Regions from separate parts of the Neobacillus sp. YIM B06451 genome, predicted to be linked through region 2. Evidence: riboswitches for the same ligand, from Rfam matches in the RefSeq annotation. Region 2 holds a riboswitch; the other holds the start of a gene.

Region 1 (7,328 bases), on a different contig from region 2:
GGGAAATGCATATTTTTGCATTCTTCGATATATTTAAGGTCTCCGAGTGCTTCCTCGTCATAAAGCCGGTAGTTGGATCGGGTCCGGTCTGCGTTCAGGAGTCCGATGGAAGTATAGTAATCAATCGTTCTCTTGGAAACGCCGGCCCGGTTTGCTAGTTCGCCAATACGATAGATAACCCCATCATACCACCTCGACATTTAAAATTAAGAATAATTATAAATGAAAACAAACTGTACAGTCAAACGTTCCAGTTGGACTGTACTCCGGGCAATGAAGCCGGGGTAGTGTGAATCCCAATTCCCTAACAGTTTATTGCTTGGAAGCGGCCAGTATGAGCGAAAGCATTTACAATCTCTTAAAAAGGTGAATGGCCGCGGCTTTTCCAGTCTCTGGCCAGCATGCCATAGATGATTAAGTCATGGAATTCATTATACAGCATTTCTCCGTCCCTGACTTTTCCTTCGATTGTAAATCCAAGGCGTTCTGGAATCGCCCTGCTTTTTAAATTGTATTCGCCGCACCGGATTTCAACACGGTTCAAACCTAAATCATAGAAGGCATGATTCAGAAGAGCCTGTACGGAACGGGTCATAATGCCTCTTCCTTCTGCATTATGTGCAAGGTAATAGCCGATAGTCGTATGGCTGTTCCTCCAGTCAATATAATGGAAACCGATGGAGCCGACCAGTTCGCCCTTGTAGCGTATGCCAGCATTGAAACCATTATTATCAGCGAATTGCTTAAGCCACATCGGTATAATTGTTTCATACTGATAAGGGCTCGTCATATCGTCCACCCATCCAAGCCATCTTCTTAAATGGCTGCGGTTCCGATCGATCATTCTGTATAATTCCTTGCAATCCTTTAATTGGAATAGCTGTAATTCTATTTCTTCATCCACCTTAAGTGTAAACATTTACATTCCCCCTAGTTTTATTTTTGTGGTATTATTTCTTTTGTGTTTTAATGCACCTAGAGGACACCCTTTTCCAGGATGTCTGTATGGCTTGCCATGCCACCTTATCCAGCTCTCCTAGCGCCCTTTCCCCCTTTCTAATCAACTTTTTAAACCAATTCGCTCACAATCAAACAGGAGTATACATTAAACGGAAGAATCCTAAAATATACCTGTTTATTCCCCTTCAGGGACGGGTATTAATCCTTAAATTATTTTTGTGAAAAAACAAGATGCTATAAACCCTTGTACAAAACTGCAAGATATAGAGACAAAGCAGTAGGCATCTGTTGCTCACAAACCGTAATTGCAATTATATTCATTGGAGGTTTAGGTATGAAGCTGACAACGAAAATTATTATCGGCCTTCTTGCAGGGGCGATAACAGGACTTTTATTAAACCTATTCGCACCGGATGCTTTTGGCATCCTCAACAAGTACGTGTTTACCCCCGCAGGAAGGATTTTTATTAGTTTAATTACAATGCTTGTCGTCCCAATCGTCCTGTTTTCCATCATTCTTGGTGTTGCGGGATTGGGAGACCCTAAAAAGCTTGGCAGGATGGGAGTCAAGACCATTGTTTATTTCCTGGTGACAACTGCAATTGCAATTGTAATTGGCCTTATTCTGGCCCTGACCATACAACCGGGCAAGATGGGTAAATTTGATACTACATCCGCTGAATTCAGTGCCGAAAAGGCGCCGCCAATCAGTGATACGCTGCTGAATATCATTCCGACGAATCCAATCGATGCGCTTGCAAGCGGGAATATGCTTCAGGTTATCGTATTTGCGATTTTTATCGGACTTGCGCTAACAGCACTGGGGGAGAAGACAAAAGTATTTTATCGGTTTGTTGAGCAGGGCAATGATATAATGATGTACCTTGTTAATATTGTAATGAAATTTGCCCCATATGGCACGTTTGGCTTGATTGCTTCTGCGATTGGAAGCCAAGGATTAAGCGCGATCAAGTCGATGGGCGTCTACATGATTGTCGTTCTGCTTGGCTTGGTCATTCATGCTCTTGTTACCTATGGAAGTTCGGTATATTTCTTGGGAAACATGAGTCCAATTACATTTTTCAAAGGTTTCGCGCCGGCGATGGGCGTTGCTTTCAGTACATCAAGCAGTAATGCAACTTTGCCGATTTCCATGGAAACAGCACGAAAAAACCTAAAAGTTCCTGAAAACATCTCCAGTTTTGTCCAGCCGCTTGGAGCTACGATCAATATGGACGGAACTGCGATCATGCAGGGCGTTGCGACAATCTTCATTGCACAGGTATATAATGTCGATTTAAGTATGACCCAGCTACTGACCGTCATTTTAACCGCAGTTTTGGCCAGCATTGGGACAGCGGGAGTACCGGGAGTGGGCCTGATCATGCTGGCGATGGTCCTTCAATCGGTCAATCTCCCTGTTGAAGGAATCGGCCTAATCCTTGGGATAGACAGGCTCCTTGATATGGTTAGGACGGCTGTGAACATTACAGGTGATGCTTCGTGCGCGGTTGTTGTCGCGGAGGGGGAACGCCGCCGCCAGGAAAAGGAAGAACGTGATGGACTCGCAAAACAAAGGCCTTCCTTCATACAGGACAAGTAAATGAGGGCTTTCCAAATCAAAAACCCGTACTTCACAAAGAAGTGCGGGTTTGGCTTTGTTTAGAGCCGGCCGTATGTCACTCTTTCTTTTCAAATGCAAAATATGGTTCCACATGTATAATCGCATAGCCGACTCCATGTTTGGTTTTCAGCCCTTTTTCTATTTCTTCGGTTATGGCATGTCCCTCAATGATTGTAAGGCTTGGGTCAACAAGGATTGTTGACTCTATCAATGTCTGGTTTCCATGGGTGCGCGCCTTGATTTCCGTTACCCCTTTTACACCAGGCGTCCCGTTAATCGTTTGTCTCAGTCCGGGGACCTTGCTTACATCGAAACCGTCTGTAAGCGCGTGGGATGCTTCCCTGAAAATTTCCCAGGCGGTTTTGCAAATGATTAGCCCGACAATAACCGCTGCCAGCATATCAAGCCATACAATGCCGATTCTTGAACCGATGATTCCAGCGAGTGCTCCAATGCTGACGAAGGCATCCGAACGGTTGTCCTGGGCGACTGCACGGATTGCAGCGCTATTGATTTTTTTTGCCAGGCGTTTATTGTATGAGTAAACCCCAAGCATGACGGCCGCCGACCCGAGTGCCGTCCAAGCTGCAAGCCAATCCGGTACCGCCTTATTATCCTCAAAGAACGACTGGATTCCATTTACCAAAACCTCTATGCCTACTCCAAGCATGATAAATGCCGCCACAAGCGAAGCAATCGTTTCCGCGCGGTAGTGGCCATAATGATGGTCCTTGTCAGGCGGTTTTCTTGATATTTTTAAGCCAATCAATACTGCGATGGAGGCAACCACATCAGTCATATTATTCAGGCCGTCCGCCATTAACCCTTCCGAATTTCCGAATTTCCCTGCCGCGAGTTTGCAGGATGAAAGCAATATATAGGCGAAGATGCTAACCCAGGCGCCTGTTTCTCCTGCCTTTAATCGGCTGTTTCTTTCCATTGGCTGTCCTCCCGTAAAATGATACGCGTTTCCATTAGCAAAAAAGAATTACCGTTCAACTATGTACCCATTAAAAAGCGTTTTTTGATTTTAAGAGCCTTTTTATAATCCCCATACCCCATACCATAGCTATTAACCTTATACCGACAGTGATTAGTGTTGTCAAAACTGGCCCGGAATAGTATAGTAAAGATGGATATCAATTGAATACTTCCACAAGGGGAGCTGCCCGGGCGGCTGAGAGTGAACAGTTTGAGTTCTGACCCTTTGAACCTGTTAGTTAACGCTAGCGTAGGGATGTGGCATGCCAATAAACAGGCAATACAAAACCCTTTTAAAGCGTCTTTGTATTGCTTTTTTATTTGTGCAAAAAGCCTCCAAGGCACACCCATATCGAAAAGGAAGGTTTCAAACGGATACCCGGAAAATAAGGATGAAACATGGTTTTCATCCTGAAAAACGAGGGGGAAACGTTAATGGAACAAAAGAGGAAAACATTATTTTTGGTAGAGGTGGCAGTATTTACTGCACTCGCATTTTTGCTGGACATGGCGGCGAATTTTATATCGCTGAAAATTTGGCCGCAGGGAGGATCGCTGTCGATTGCCATGGTCCCAATCTTTTTAATGGCATACCGCTGGGGACTGAAAGGCGGATTGCTTAGCGGCTTTTTGCTTGGCCTACTGCAAATTGTCCTTGGCCAGGCGTATATTATCCATCCGGTACAGGGGGCGCTTGATTATTTGGTAGCCTTTACAGTTGTGGGAACGGCGGGTATTTTTGCAGCTTCTGTAAGAAAAGCGAAAGCCGAGAACAAAAATACAAAATGGCTCACATACATGAGCATGGGCGTCCTTCTTGGCAGTATGTTAAGATTCATGGCGCATTTCATTGGCGGCATTGTCTTTTTTGCCGATTCCGCTCCAGCGGGGACTCCGGCGGCATTGTTCTCGTTTTTATATAACGGCTCATATATGCTTCCGAACGCAATTTTCTGCGCAATTATCGTTGGCCTTGTGTTTGGGGCCTCACCGCGGCTCATTGCGGGACCAGGAAAATCAATTAATACTATGCAATAGAAGAAGGAAGGGGAGCCCCTTCCTTCTTAACGTTTTATATGCTTAATAACTGCGGGCGCATTTAAATCAAAGAGAATTCTTTTTCAAGAGCTGTTTCCACTGGAACGTATACGTATCCAAGGTCTTTGGCGACCGCTTCATACGTAACCTCTCCATTGGCAGTGTTGACGCCAAGTTTCAAATGCGGGTTTTCAGTAATGGCTTTTATTAACCCTTTATTTGCAATTTGAAGCGCGTAGGGGACCGTTACGTTTGTCAGCGCGATGGTTGAAGTCCTCGGCACCGCGCCAGGCATATTGGCTACCGAATAATGGACAACTCCGTGTTTTTCATAGACAGGGTTGTCATGGGTTGTGACATGGTCGATCGTTTCGACGATACCCCCCTGGTCAATGGCGACATCGACTATGACCGAACCAGGTTTCATCCTCTTTACCATTTCCTCTGTTACAAGTTTTGGCGCCTTTGCCCCCGGAATAAGAACGGCACCAATCAAAAGGTCTGCTTCAGCGACCGCTTCGGCGATATTGAATGGATTGGACATAAGTGTTTTAATCTGTGGACCGAAGATATCATCAAGCTGGCGCAAACGGTCGGCGTTCAAGTCAATGATTGTCACATCGGCGCCAAGGCCGATCGCCATTTTTGCCGCGTTCGTACCGACAATGCCGCCGCCGATAATTGTTACCTTTCCGCGGTTTACCCCTGGAACTCCGGATAACAGTATCCCCATCCCGCCATTCGTTTTTTGTAAAAATTGGGCGCCAATTTGCGCGGCCATCCTGCCTGCAACTTCACTCATTGGAGTAAGAAGAGGGAGTGTCCGATTTACCTCTACTGTTTCATAGGCAATGGAGATGACCTTTTTTTCAGTCAGCGCTTTTGCAAGCGATGGCTCTGCTGCAAGATGGAGATAGGTAAACAGGATAAGCCCTGGCCTGAAAAAGCGATATTCGCTTTCAAGCGGCTCTTTTACTTTCATAATCATTTCGGCATCGGCCCAAACGGAGGAAGCGCTTTCAATTATTTCTGCGCCAGCTTCCACGTAAGCTTCATCCGTAAATCCACTTCCAAGCCCGGCACCTTTTTCGATAAGCACCTTATGGCCTGCAACAACAAATGAAACAACACCCGCCGGAGTTAGCGCTACCCGGTTTTCATTGTTTTTAATTTCCTTTGGAACTCCAATAATCATTGTTGTTACCTCCCCTTCGTTAACCATGCAATATGGTCTTGAATCAGTATACAATGTTTCAACTATAATTTTATGGTACAAGACAGAAAAAGAAAAGACTGCCTTTTGTAGAATTTCACAAAAGAGCATAAATAGAATAAAACCCTCGAAAATAAAGTGTGTTTTTTGCTTCCCCAAAACGTTTCGCACAACCTTTACTTTTAACACAATATTCACAAACGGTATGCCAATTACTGCCATAGAGGATGATAAAATAAAAATATAAGAAAGAGAATCATTCTCATTTAAAATTGTTAGGGTGATACTGCATGCTTGCACAATTGAAAGCAGGAGAAAAGGCGACAATAAAGGATATTTCCACAGTCGACAAGCTTGTCCGGAGAAGGCTGCTAGACCTTGGTATAACAGAAGGAAGCGAAGTGTGCATAAAGTGTGTGCTGCCTTTTGGCGGGCCGATAATGATTGAATCATGCGGCCAATGTATTGGAATAAGGCGCAGGGAAGCGAAACGTATCGAATTGGAGAGGGTTTAAATGGAAATCGCGTTGATTGGCAATCCCAATACCGGTAAAACTTCATTATTTAATAATCTCACCGGTTCTTACGAATACGTAGGAAACTGGAGCGGTGTTACGGTTGAGAAGAAGGTCGGAGTTTTCCGGAACAAAAGGGACCGCCTGATCGATTTGCCTGGAATATATACGCTGAATCCCTTATCCAGGGATGAAGGGGTTGTCACTAATTTTTTCCTCGACGGGCCTGTGGATCGCCTCCTGAACATTCTGGATGCCTCGCAAATTGAACGAAATCTGCATTTAACCCTCCAGTTGATTGAATTCGGGAAGCCGATTGTCATTGGACTTAATATGATAGATGTTGCCACTAATAGGGGAATCCACGTTGATGCCGACAAGCTTTCCTCACTTCTTGGAATACCGGCAGTTCCTGTGGTAGCCCGAAACGGAAAAGGGTGTGACAGGCTTCAGGCAGTAGCGGCAGGAGGGAATGCACTCCCTCCAACAAAGAACCTTGTCTATTATGGCCAGGAAATAGAGGAAGCGATAGTGGAAGTCACGTCAGAGGTCCTCGGAAAAACGGAGCATTCTCCGCGGTGGCTTGCCCTCCAGCTTTTTGAAGGAAACAGGTATGTTGCCGAGTATTTATCAGATATTGCGGATCGAAACCGTATTTATGCCATTATGGAAAGGCTTCAGGAAAAAATGGTCCAAAATCGCGGAAAGGATTCGATTGCCCAAACTATCTATGAAAAACGGAAACTGGTGATCTCAAAAATCGCCGGGGAGGCAGTCAGGAGAAAGGGCGCGGCAGTTCCACTGACAGAACGGATTGACGCCATCGTTACAAATAAGTTCCTTGGCATGCCGATGTTTCTGTTACTAATGTACCTGATGTTCATGCTGACGTTTGATTGGCTCGGATTGCCCCTTTCTGATTTGCTTGATGGCTTTATTACCGGGCCGCTTGCATCCTGGGCTGACCAGGCGTTGACAGCTGCGGGAGCATCCGCGT
Region 2 (7,328 bases):
AGTCGAGTTCGCCTTTAAAAACGTCCTCGACAATGAGAAAAAGGAAATCAAAGCAACTAGCCTTGTTCCGAAAACAATAAAAATCAATACGAAGGTTGCAACCGTGACAATCAGCCCCGAAGACTTGAGCAACGTCCGCTACGTGACCATCAACGGAAAACGCTGCCTGCTGCTCGAAGTCGAAGAAGACGCGGTAGTGGAAGGATTCCAGTTGGAGAATGTATCGTTGTAGTTTTTGAAAAATAATAAGCATGCCTATCCATTTAAGGGGAAGGGCATGCTTTTTCTTTGCGGGAGTGTTGATGGCCGAATGCCTCCATGATTCGGACAGCTTTTAGGGAAAAGCGCCGTTTAGTGTCCAAATGCCACCATGATTCGGACAGCTTTTTAGGAAAAGCGCCGGTTCGTGTCCGAATGCCATCGTGATTCGGACAGCATATAAGGAAAAGCGCCGGTTCGTGTCCGAATGGAACCGTGATTCGGACAGCATATAAGGAAAAGCGCCGGTTCGTGTCCGAATGGAACCGTGATTCGGACAGCAGTTAGGGAAAAGCTCCGGTTTGTGTCCGAATGAATCCATGATTAGAATAATCTTATTAATTATAGTTCTTAACCTAAATTTTTTTAGCGCTGACTTCACAAACTCTGTCTTATCATCCGCGTATTGATGTTTATCATGTTTGTTTAAACGAAAAAGCCGGGCTTTCAAGTTTTCATATGCTATACGGGCATCTTCGTTGTTTCGCAAGTAGTCCCTGAAATGCAACTGCTCCAGTAAATACTTGTTTCCCTTCTCATACATATGAATTTGGTGGGTCCTCGGTTCGCCTTTGTTAAAATAATGCCGGTCCGGCACCACATTTGTGCCTCTATACTGATAACCCAAAGCTTCCAAAGGGGAAACGCAATGCAAGCCATCGCCGAAATGCTCAATTTCTATCGCGATATCAAGGATTGGTTTCGCGCTCAAATGGGGGACAGCCGTGCTCCCGATATGATGGACCGCTACGATGTATTGCTCAATCATTTCTTCGATTAGAACTTTCTCTTTAAAAAACTCTTCTTCCCATTCATGTGTCCAGGGAACGAGGAAGACATCTCCACGCCGCAAGCCTAACATACACTCCGTCTCCTCACGATTTTTTTAAAAAATTTAAAATCCATTAACAAATCCTTTCCCTCCTCGTATGGCGGATAAATGTCGGGATGGAGGATATAGGCGATTTGCGCCAAGCCATTCAGCAATAAGGGAGAAGGCCTGCAATACAGCGGCTCATCAAGTATGTACAGCTGATCGTTCTGGATTGCCTCAATTTCTTCCCAGCCGGGTCGTTTCAAAATAACCTTTGGATTAACCTTCTTCTTGTGGATACCGACCCAAACAACACAAATCACTTCTGGATTTCGTTCCTTTACGTCATCCCAATCGGTTTGCACGCTAGCTTCAGGCCTGTCTTCAAATACATTCCGCCCGCCTGCAAGCCTGCTGATTTCAGTCAGCCAGTTTGCGGCACCCGGTGTGAATATTGGCTTTGCCCACCATTCCCAGTACAAGGATTTCGGCCTTCCTACCTGGTGGCTTAAAGACTCATAGAAAGAGAGAATCCGGTTGAATTTTTCAAAAAGCTGTTCAGCCTTTTCGGAAGTATTCGTAACCTTGCCGACAAAAAGGATGCAGTCGCCTACTTCCTTCAAAGTTTTTGGATTCGGAACAATCATGTACGGAATGTTGCGTTTTTCGAGTTCCTCGATGTTGCGTTCCATTCCCGGGACCGACAACGAGGCCAAAACTAAATCAGGCTGGAGAGCTTCAACTTTATCCATGTCGATGTTCAAATCAGGTCCAAGACGGGGAAGCCCACTGATTTCCGCGGGCCAATCGGAAAAATCATCCACACCAATAAGCGATGGCGCCAACCCTAGGTAAGCTGCCAGCTCAGTATTGCTCGGACAGATGGAAATCAGTTTCATGACAAACGCCCCCTTGCATGCTCTTCGTTACTCCTATTATAGTAAAATCATTTGCTTTGAGCGAAAGGTGATTCATTTTACAGGAAAAATACATCTTTTAGTCGAAAATAATCCAATGAGCAAAAACAACATTATTACCTGTTTTATATGAGCACAAATGAACAGGAACGCCTGGTTCACAGCTGATAGACTGTGTTTGAGAGGAGAGGGTTGCACATGGAGGGACTTCAAAGGATGCTGGACAGCATCGAGTATATGGAACGGAATTTGGACAACAATCTTCTGATTGAAGACATAGCGGCCGTAGCCTGTATGTCCAAATTTCACTTTCAACGGATGTTCAGTATGCTGACCGGTTTTACCGTCAGTGAGTATATCCGGAATCGCCGGCTCACATTGGCCGCGCAGGAGCTTGTTCATTCGAAAGCCAAGGTGATTGATGTTGCCATGAAGTACGGCTACGAAAGTCCGGAATCATTTACAAAAGCATTTCGGCGCATTCATGGAATCAGCCCGTCGGATGCCAAGAAAAACAGCCAATCCTTGAAGGCGTATCCAAGGCTCTCTTTTCAAATAAAATTGAAGGGTGATGTGGAAATGGATTATAGGATTATTGAGAAAGAAGCGTTTACGATAGTGGGGAAAAGTATCCGGACTTCAACCATTGGCGGGGAAAACAACCGGAACATAGCGGCTTTCTGGGTTGAAGCGAACGAGAATGGATTATCGAAGGAGCTTGTGAAAAACTGCGGCCAGCTTGGGTTAATCGGGGCTTGTGTTGAATTTGATAAAGATCAAGAAAACCTAACCTACATGATTGGTGCGGAAAAGAATATTAGCCAGCTTCCCGAGGACTGGGAGGAAAGGGAAATAACGGCAGCAACTTGGGCAGTTTTTCCGGTACACGGCGCCATGCCTACTGCGATTCAAAAGGTATGGGACAGAATTTTTTCTGAATGGTTCCCGGCAACCGGGTATGAGCATGCCGGCGGACCGGAAATGGAGGTTTATTGCAGCCCGGCTGACCCTTACTCCGAGGATTATTATAGCGAAATTTGGATTCCAATTAAGAAATAATGGATAGCTGCAACGATGTGGTTTTATGGGTCCAAGATATCTTAGCTGATACTTTTCCCCTTGATGCGGTAAAGAAAGCATTGATTGCACCTCAGCCGTCCAATTAACCAACGCCATTCATAGGCTTAATAAAATTTTTAAAGAAGCTGACGAACTGCTTTCCATACCAACGGTTAATAAGAACAAATAAAAACCCTTTAAGGTGATATTGTCACCTTAAAGGGTTTTTTAAATAGGAAAATGGTTAAACCAATGGCTGTTTTTTATAATATTCCATATTATAAAGTTATAATTTCATTGTGGCATACCGGTCTTCCTTGGCTGCCTTCTCTTTTTCCAGCAATTCCACCAGAGACTCAACCGTTTTCATGATTGATTCATGCGTCACATCGCGGCCAAGGATTGCACTGGCCCTCTGAATTAATTCATCTTTATTAACGTTCATAGCTTTTACCTTCCCATTCATATTGAATCGTTATACACCGTGACTGCCAACTCAATATCCTTTTTACAATGACATCCTTTAAGCTGAGGACAATGCAGGTGGTCCCCTGCCTGTTATAAAAACCATTCCCTGTCAGTATTATTTAGGATTGTTCAAATTAAATCAAGGTTATTTTCGACTATTTTCGTCTTTTTTCTGCAAAAGGGTAGTGTGCTAGCCAGTTTTCAGTCGTACATGGACAGAACCTTTTCAAGATCAGCGACCAATTGCTGGAGTTCATCCGGGGTTAATCGAATTGGCATTTGGTCATTCAACGTAATAATTTGACCTTCTGCTTCGTTCTCATGTTTTTTTAAATAGCGGTAAATGCTCGTTAATTGGTTTTCCTTCAGGACCGATTGGGTGTTCAAGTTTTTCACCTTTTGCAAGGAAAATTCATTCATCGATAGATCAAAATCGCCCGAAATGATGGAACCCTCTATAATCATCGATTCGCCCCCTTTAAGTTTGGGTTAGTTTTCCCCTTTGGAAAAGAAACAATGCCAAGGACCCATCGCAATCCGTACAAGCATTTTTGGTGTAAAATCCATGCCTAGCCTCTATACTAAAAAGAAAGATTGGAGGGATTTATATGCAGATTGAAATGTGGACAGACTTTGCCTGACCATTCTGCTATATTGGCAAAAAGCGTCTGGAGGACGCTATTCAGAAGATTGGACAACCGATAGAAGTTACGTACCGGTGCTTTGAACTCGATCCGAATGCGGCCCGGGATATTAAAGAGAACATGTACGAAATGTTAGCGAGAAAATATGGGATGAGCATCGCCCAGGCAAAGGCCAACTGTGATAATGTAGAGCGGATGGCGAAGGAAACTGGGCTAGAATATCATTTGGATTCAGCAATAATGACCAACACCTTTGACGCACACCGTTTAACGATGTTCGCCAAGACAAAGGGACTCATGAAAGAAATGACGGAAAGGATTCTCCGCGCCTATTTCACTGAATCCAAACATATTGGCGACCATGGAACTTTGGCGGAATTGGCGGTTGAAGTAGGGCTCGACAAGGAGGAAGTATTAAACATGCTTGCAAGCGGGGCTATGGCCGACGATGTTCGTGCCGATGAACAAACAGCGCGGCAGTATGGTATTTCCGGAGTGCCATTCTTCCTGATTAATAAAAAATACGCCCTCTCCGGTGCCCAGCCAACCGATGCGTTTGTCCAGGCATTGGAAAAAGTACTTGCTGAGGAAAAAATCGTCGTCTTAAATAACATGGGTGGAGACATGTGTGATGACGATGGCTGCGAAATTCCTAAGAAGTAGAGGGTTTCTCTTTATTTGCAGGACGGTAATTTAGTTTTCGCAAGGAGTAGAGGCTGCTAAAGGCCGATTCTTCGTATTAGGGAGTTGCAATCGGTCTTTAGAACCTTTTACCAGTCTCTTTTCTGGACGGCTCAACATTTTTCTTATATAGTAATGGTGACAATTGAAGCTTGGAAATGTAGGGGAGCCGGTGTTGCTGGCTGAGATAGTATCCAAAGATGCTGACCCTTTTACCTGATCTGGTTAGTACCAGCGTAGGGAACATCTTCTAGTAGACGTTTATTCGCCTATTATGGATTTTTTTATGCGCTCGGGAAAACCCGTGCGCTTTTTTATTTGTTTTGCTAGCAAACATATAAATCCTACTAGCCTATATGTACATACAATTTCTTAACCCGACCATCTTTTCCGCTTCATTGTCAAAAAAAAACAGATGAGAGGGGAAAATCATGAGAAAGTTGCTTATTGCATTATCCGCAGTTCTACTAACAGTGGGCCTTGCGGCATGTTCAGCGGACAAAAAGGAGCCAGGCACTGCAGAATCAATGAAGAAGGTCAAGATTGTCCTTGATTGGGCGCCAAACACGAACCATACAGGGATTTATGTCGCCAAAGAAAAGGGTTATTTTAAAAAACATGGTCTTGATGTCGATATTATCCTTCCAGGGGAGGCGGGTGCCGACCAGCTCGTTGCGTCCGGCAAATCGGAATTTGGGGTTAGCTATCAGGAGTCGATTACCCAGGCGAGAATCCAGGGTGTACCGCTTGTATCGGTTGCGGCTGTCATCCAACACAATACGTCCGGATTCGCTTCACCAAAAGCGAAAAACATAACATCTCCTAAGGACTTTGAAGGTAATACGTACGGCGGCTGGGGATCGCCAGTCGAAAAAGCGGTTTTGAGCCTGTTGATGAAGCAGGAAAATGCAGACGTAGACAAAGTGAAAATCGTCAACATGGGCGATTCCGACTTCTTTACGGCTGTAAAGCGAGACATAGATTTCGCATGGATTTACTATGCATGGACTGGGATTGAGGCGGAGCTGCGGAACGAACCAATCAACATGGTTTACCTGACCGATTATTCAGAGAAACTCGACTATTACACGCCTGTCATTGCCACGAATGAAAAAATGATTAAGAACGACCCGGAGACAGTGAAGGCATTCGTTGCGGCAGTTTCCGAGGGGTACGAATTTGCAATAAAGAATCCATCCGAGAGCGCTGATATTTTACTAAAAGCGGTCCCTGACCTTGATCCAGAGCTTGTGAAAAAAAGCCAGGAGTGGCTCGCGCCAAAGTATCAGGATGATGCGAAGCGGTGGGGCGAACAAAAGCTTGAAATATGGGAAAATTACAGCCAATGGATGTTCGAAAACGGCCTTCTAGAAAAGGAACTTGATGCCGAAAAAGCTTTTACAAATGAATTTTTACCGGAATAAGGAGGAGTAAATGATGGCGAACGCTCTAGTAAGTATCCAAATCATACCGAAAGCCGCGACGAGTGAGGAGACGATAAAGCTGGTCGATGCCGCTATTGAGGTAATCGACCAGGCTGGAGTGAAGTACGAGGTCCATCCGCTGGAAACAACGGTGGAAGGTGAACTTAGCCAGCTGCTTGGCGTCATTCAAAAGATGAATGAAAGAATGATTGAACTCGGAACACCGAATGTCATTTCACAAGTAAAGATCCTCTATCAGCCAGATGGCATTACGATGGACCGGTTAACGGAGAAGTACCGCTGATGAAAAGATTTGGGAATAAAGGGTGGAGCCCGATTGCGGTGCTCCTCCTTTTCTTCATGGTTTGGGAAGGACTGGCTTCCTTTTTTGAGATTCCGGCCTGGCTTCTGCCCGCCCCGACTGCGATTTTAAAAGAAGCCTTCGCCAATTACCAGCTGTTTTTGCCGGATGTGGGTGCAACGGTGATGCTAGCTGCTTCAGGCCTTTTGCTTGGGGCATCGATCGGCTTCATCATCGCGACGGTGCTGCACCTCGTACCGCCACTGAGGACGGCGATGTATCCCTTTTTAATCATCTCACAAAATGTTCCAATCATCGTCCTTGCCCCGCTGCTAGTGATTTGGTTTGGCTTCGGCTACTTGCCAAAGCTAATCATTATAACTCTTGTCTGCTTCTTCCCAATAACGATTGCCCTGTTGGACGGCTTCAGGAATGCGCCGAGGGAACTTGTCCATTATATGAAAATGTCCGGTGCGTCCTCATCGCAATTGTTTGCGAAGGTCCAGTTTCCGAATGCATTGCCGCAGTTTTTCTCCGGCCTGAAAATATCGGCGACGTACAGTGTCATGGGAGCAGTTATCTCCGAGTGGCTCGGCGCGGAAAAGGGGATTGGCGTCTTTATGACCCTTTCATCCTCGGCGTTCCGTACCGATCGCGTTTTTATCGCGATTTTTATAATTGTCATCTTGAGTATGCTATTTTACAGCCTCATTACTTTGCTTGAAAAAACATTCATCAAATGGGCACGGGAGGGAGAGCAAT

What was found. Region 2 has a riboswitch for thiamine pyrophosphate ahead of RB160_RS17695 (ABC transporter substrate-binding protein). Riboswitches for the same ligand answer to the same signal wherever they lie in the genome.
Region 1: linked by a shared signal. The riboswitch ahead of thiT (energy-coupled thiamine transporter ThiT) and the one ahead of RB160_RS17695 (ABC transporter substrate-binding protein) in region 2 are both predicted to bind thiamine pyrophosphate.

Annotation. Positions count from the first base shown of each region.
Region 1 covers NZ_JAVFKJ010000008.1:146,198-153,525, reverse strand. Annotated here, with positions in the region: gene RB160_RS14930 (MerR family transcriptional regulator) at 1-200, opposite strand, end outside; gene RB160_RS14925 (GNAT family N-acetyltransferase) at 359-919, opposite strand; gene RB160_RS14920 (dicarboxylate/amino acid:cation symporter) at 1,295-2,563, shown strand; gene RB160_RS14915 (cation diffusion facilitator family transporter) at 2,640-3,524, opposite strand; TPP riboswitch at 3,733-3,839, shown strand; gene thiT (energy-coupled thiamine transporter ThiT) at 4,001-4,603, shown strand; gene ald (alanine dehydrogenase) at 4,665-5,798, opposite strand; gene RB160_RS14900 (FeoA family protein) at 6,107-6,331, shown strand; gene feoB (ferrous iron transport protein B) at 6,332-7,328, shown strand, end outside.
Region 2 covers NZ_JAVFKJ010000012.1:84,375-91,702, forward strand. Annotated here, with positions in the region: gene RB160_RS17660 (DUF4317 domain-containing protein) at 1-232, shown strand, start outside; partial or broken gene RB160_RS17665 (GrpB family protein) at 611-1,120, opposite strand; gene RB160_RS17670 (cobalamin-binding protein) at 1,114-1,971, opposite strand; gene RB160_RS17675 (AraC family transcriptional regulator) at 2,188-3,048, shown strand; gene RB160_RS17680 (hypothetical protein) at 3,335-3,493, opposite strand; gene RB160_RS17685 (hypothetical protein) at 3,718-3,981, opposite strand; gene RB160_RS17690 (DsbA family oxidoreductase) at 4,170-4,823, shown strand; TPP riboswitch at 4,994-5,101, shown strand; gene RB160_RS17695 (ABC transporter substrate-binding protein) at 5,273-6,265, shown strand; gene RB160_RS17700 (thiamine-binding protein) at 6,279-6,569, shown strand; gene RB160_RS17705 (ABC transporter permease) at 6,569-7,328, shown strand, end outside; gene RB160_RS17710 (ABC transporter ATP-binding protein) at 7,327-7,328, shown strand, end outside.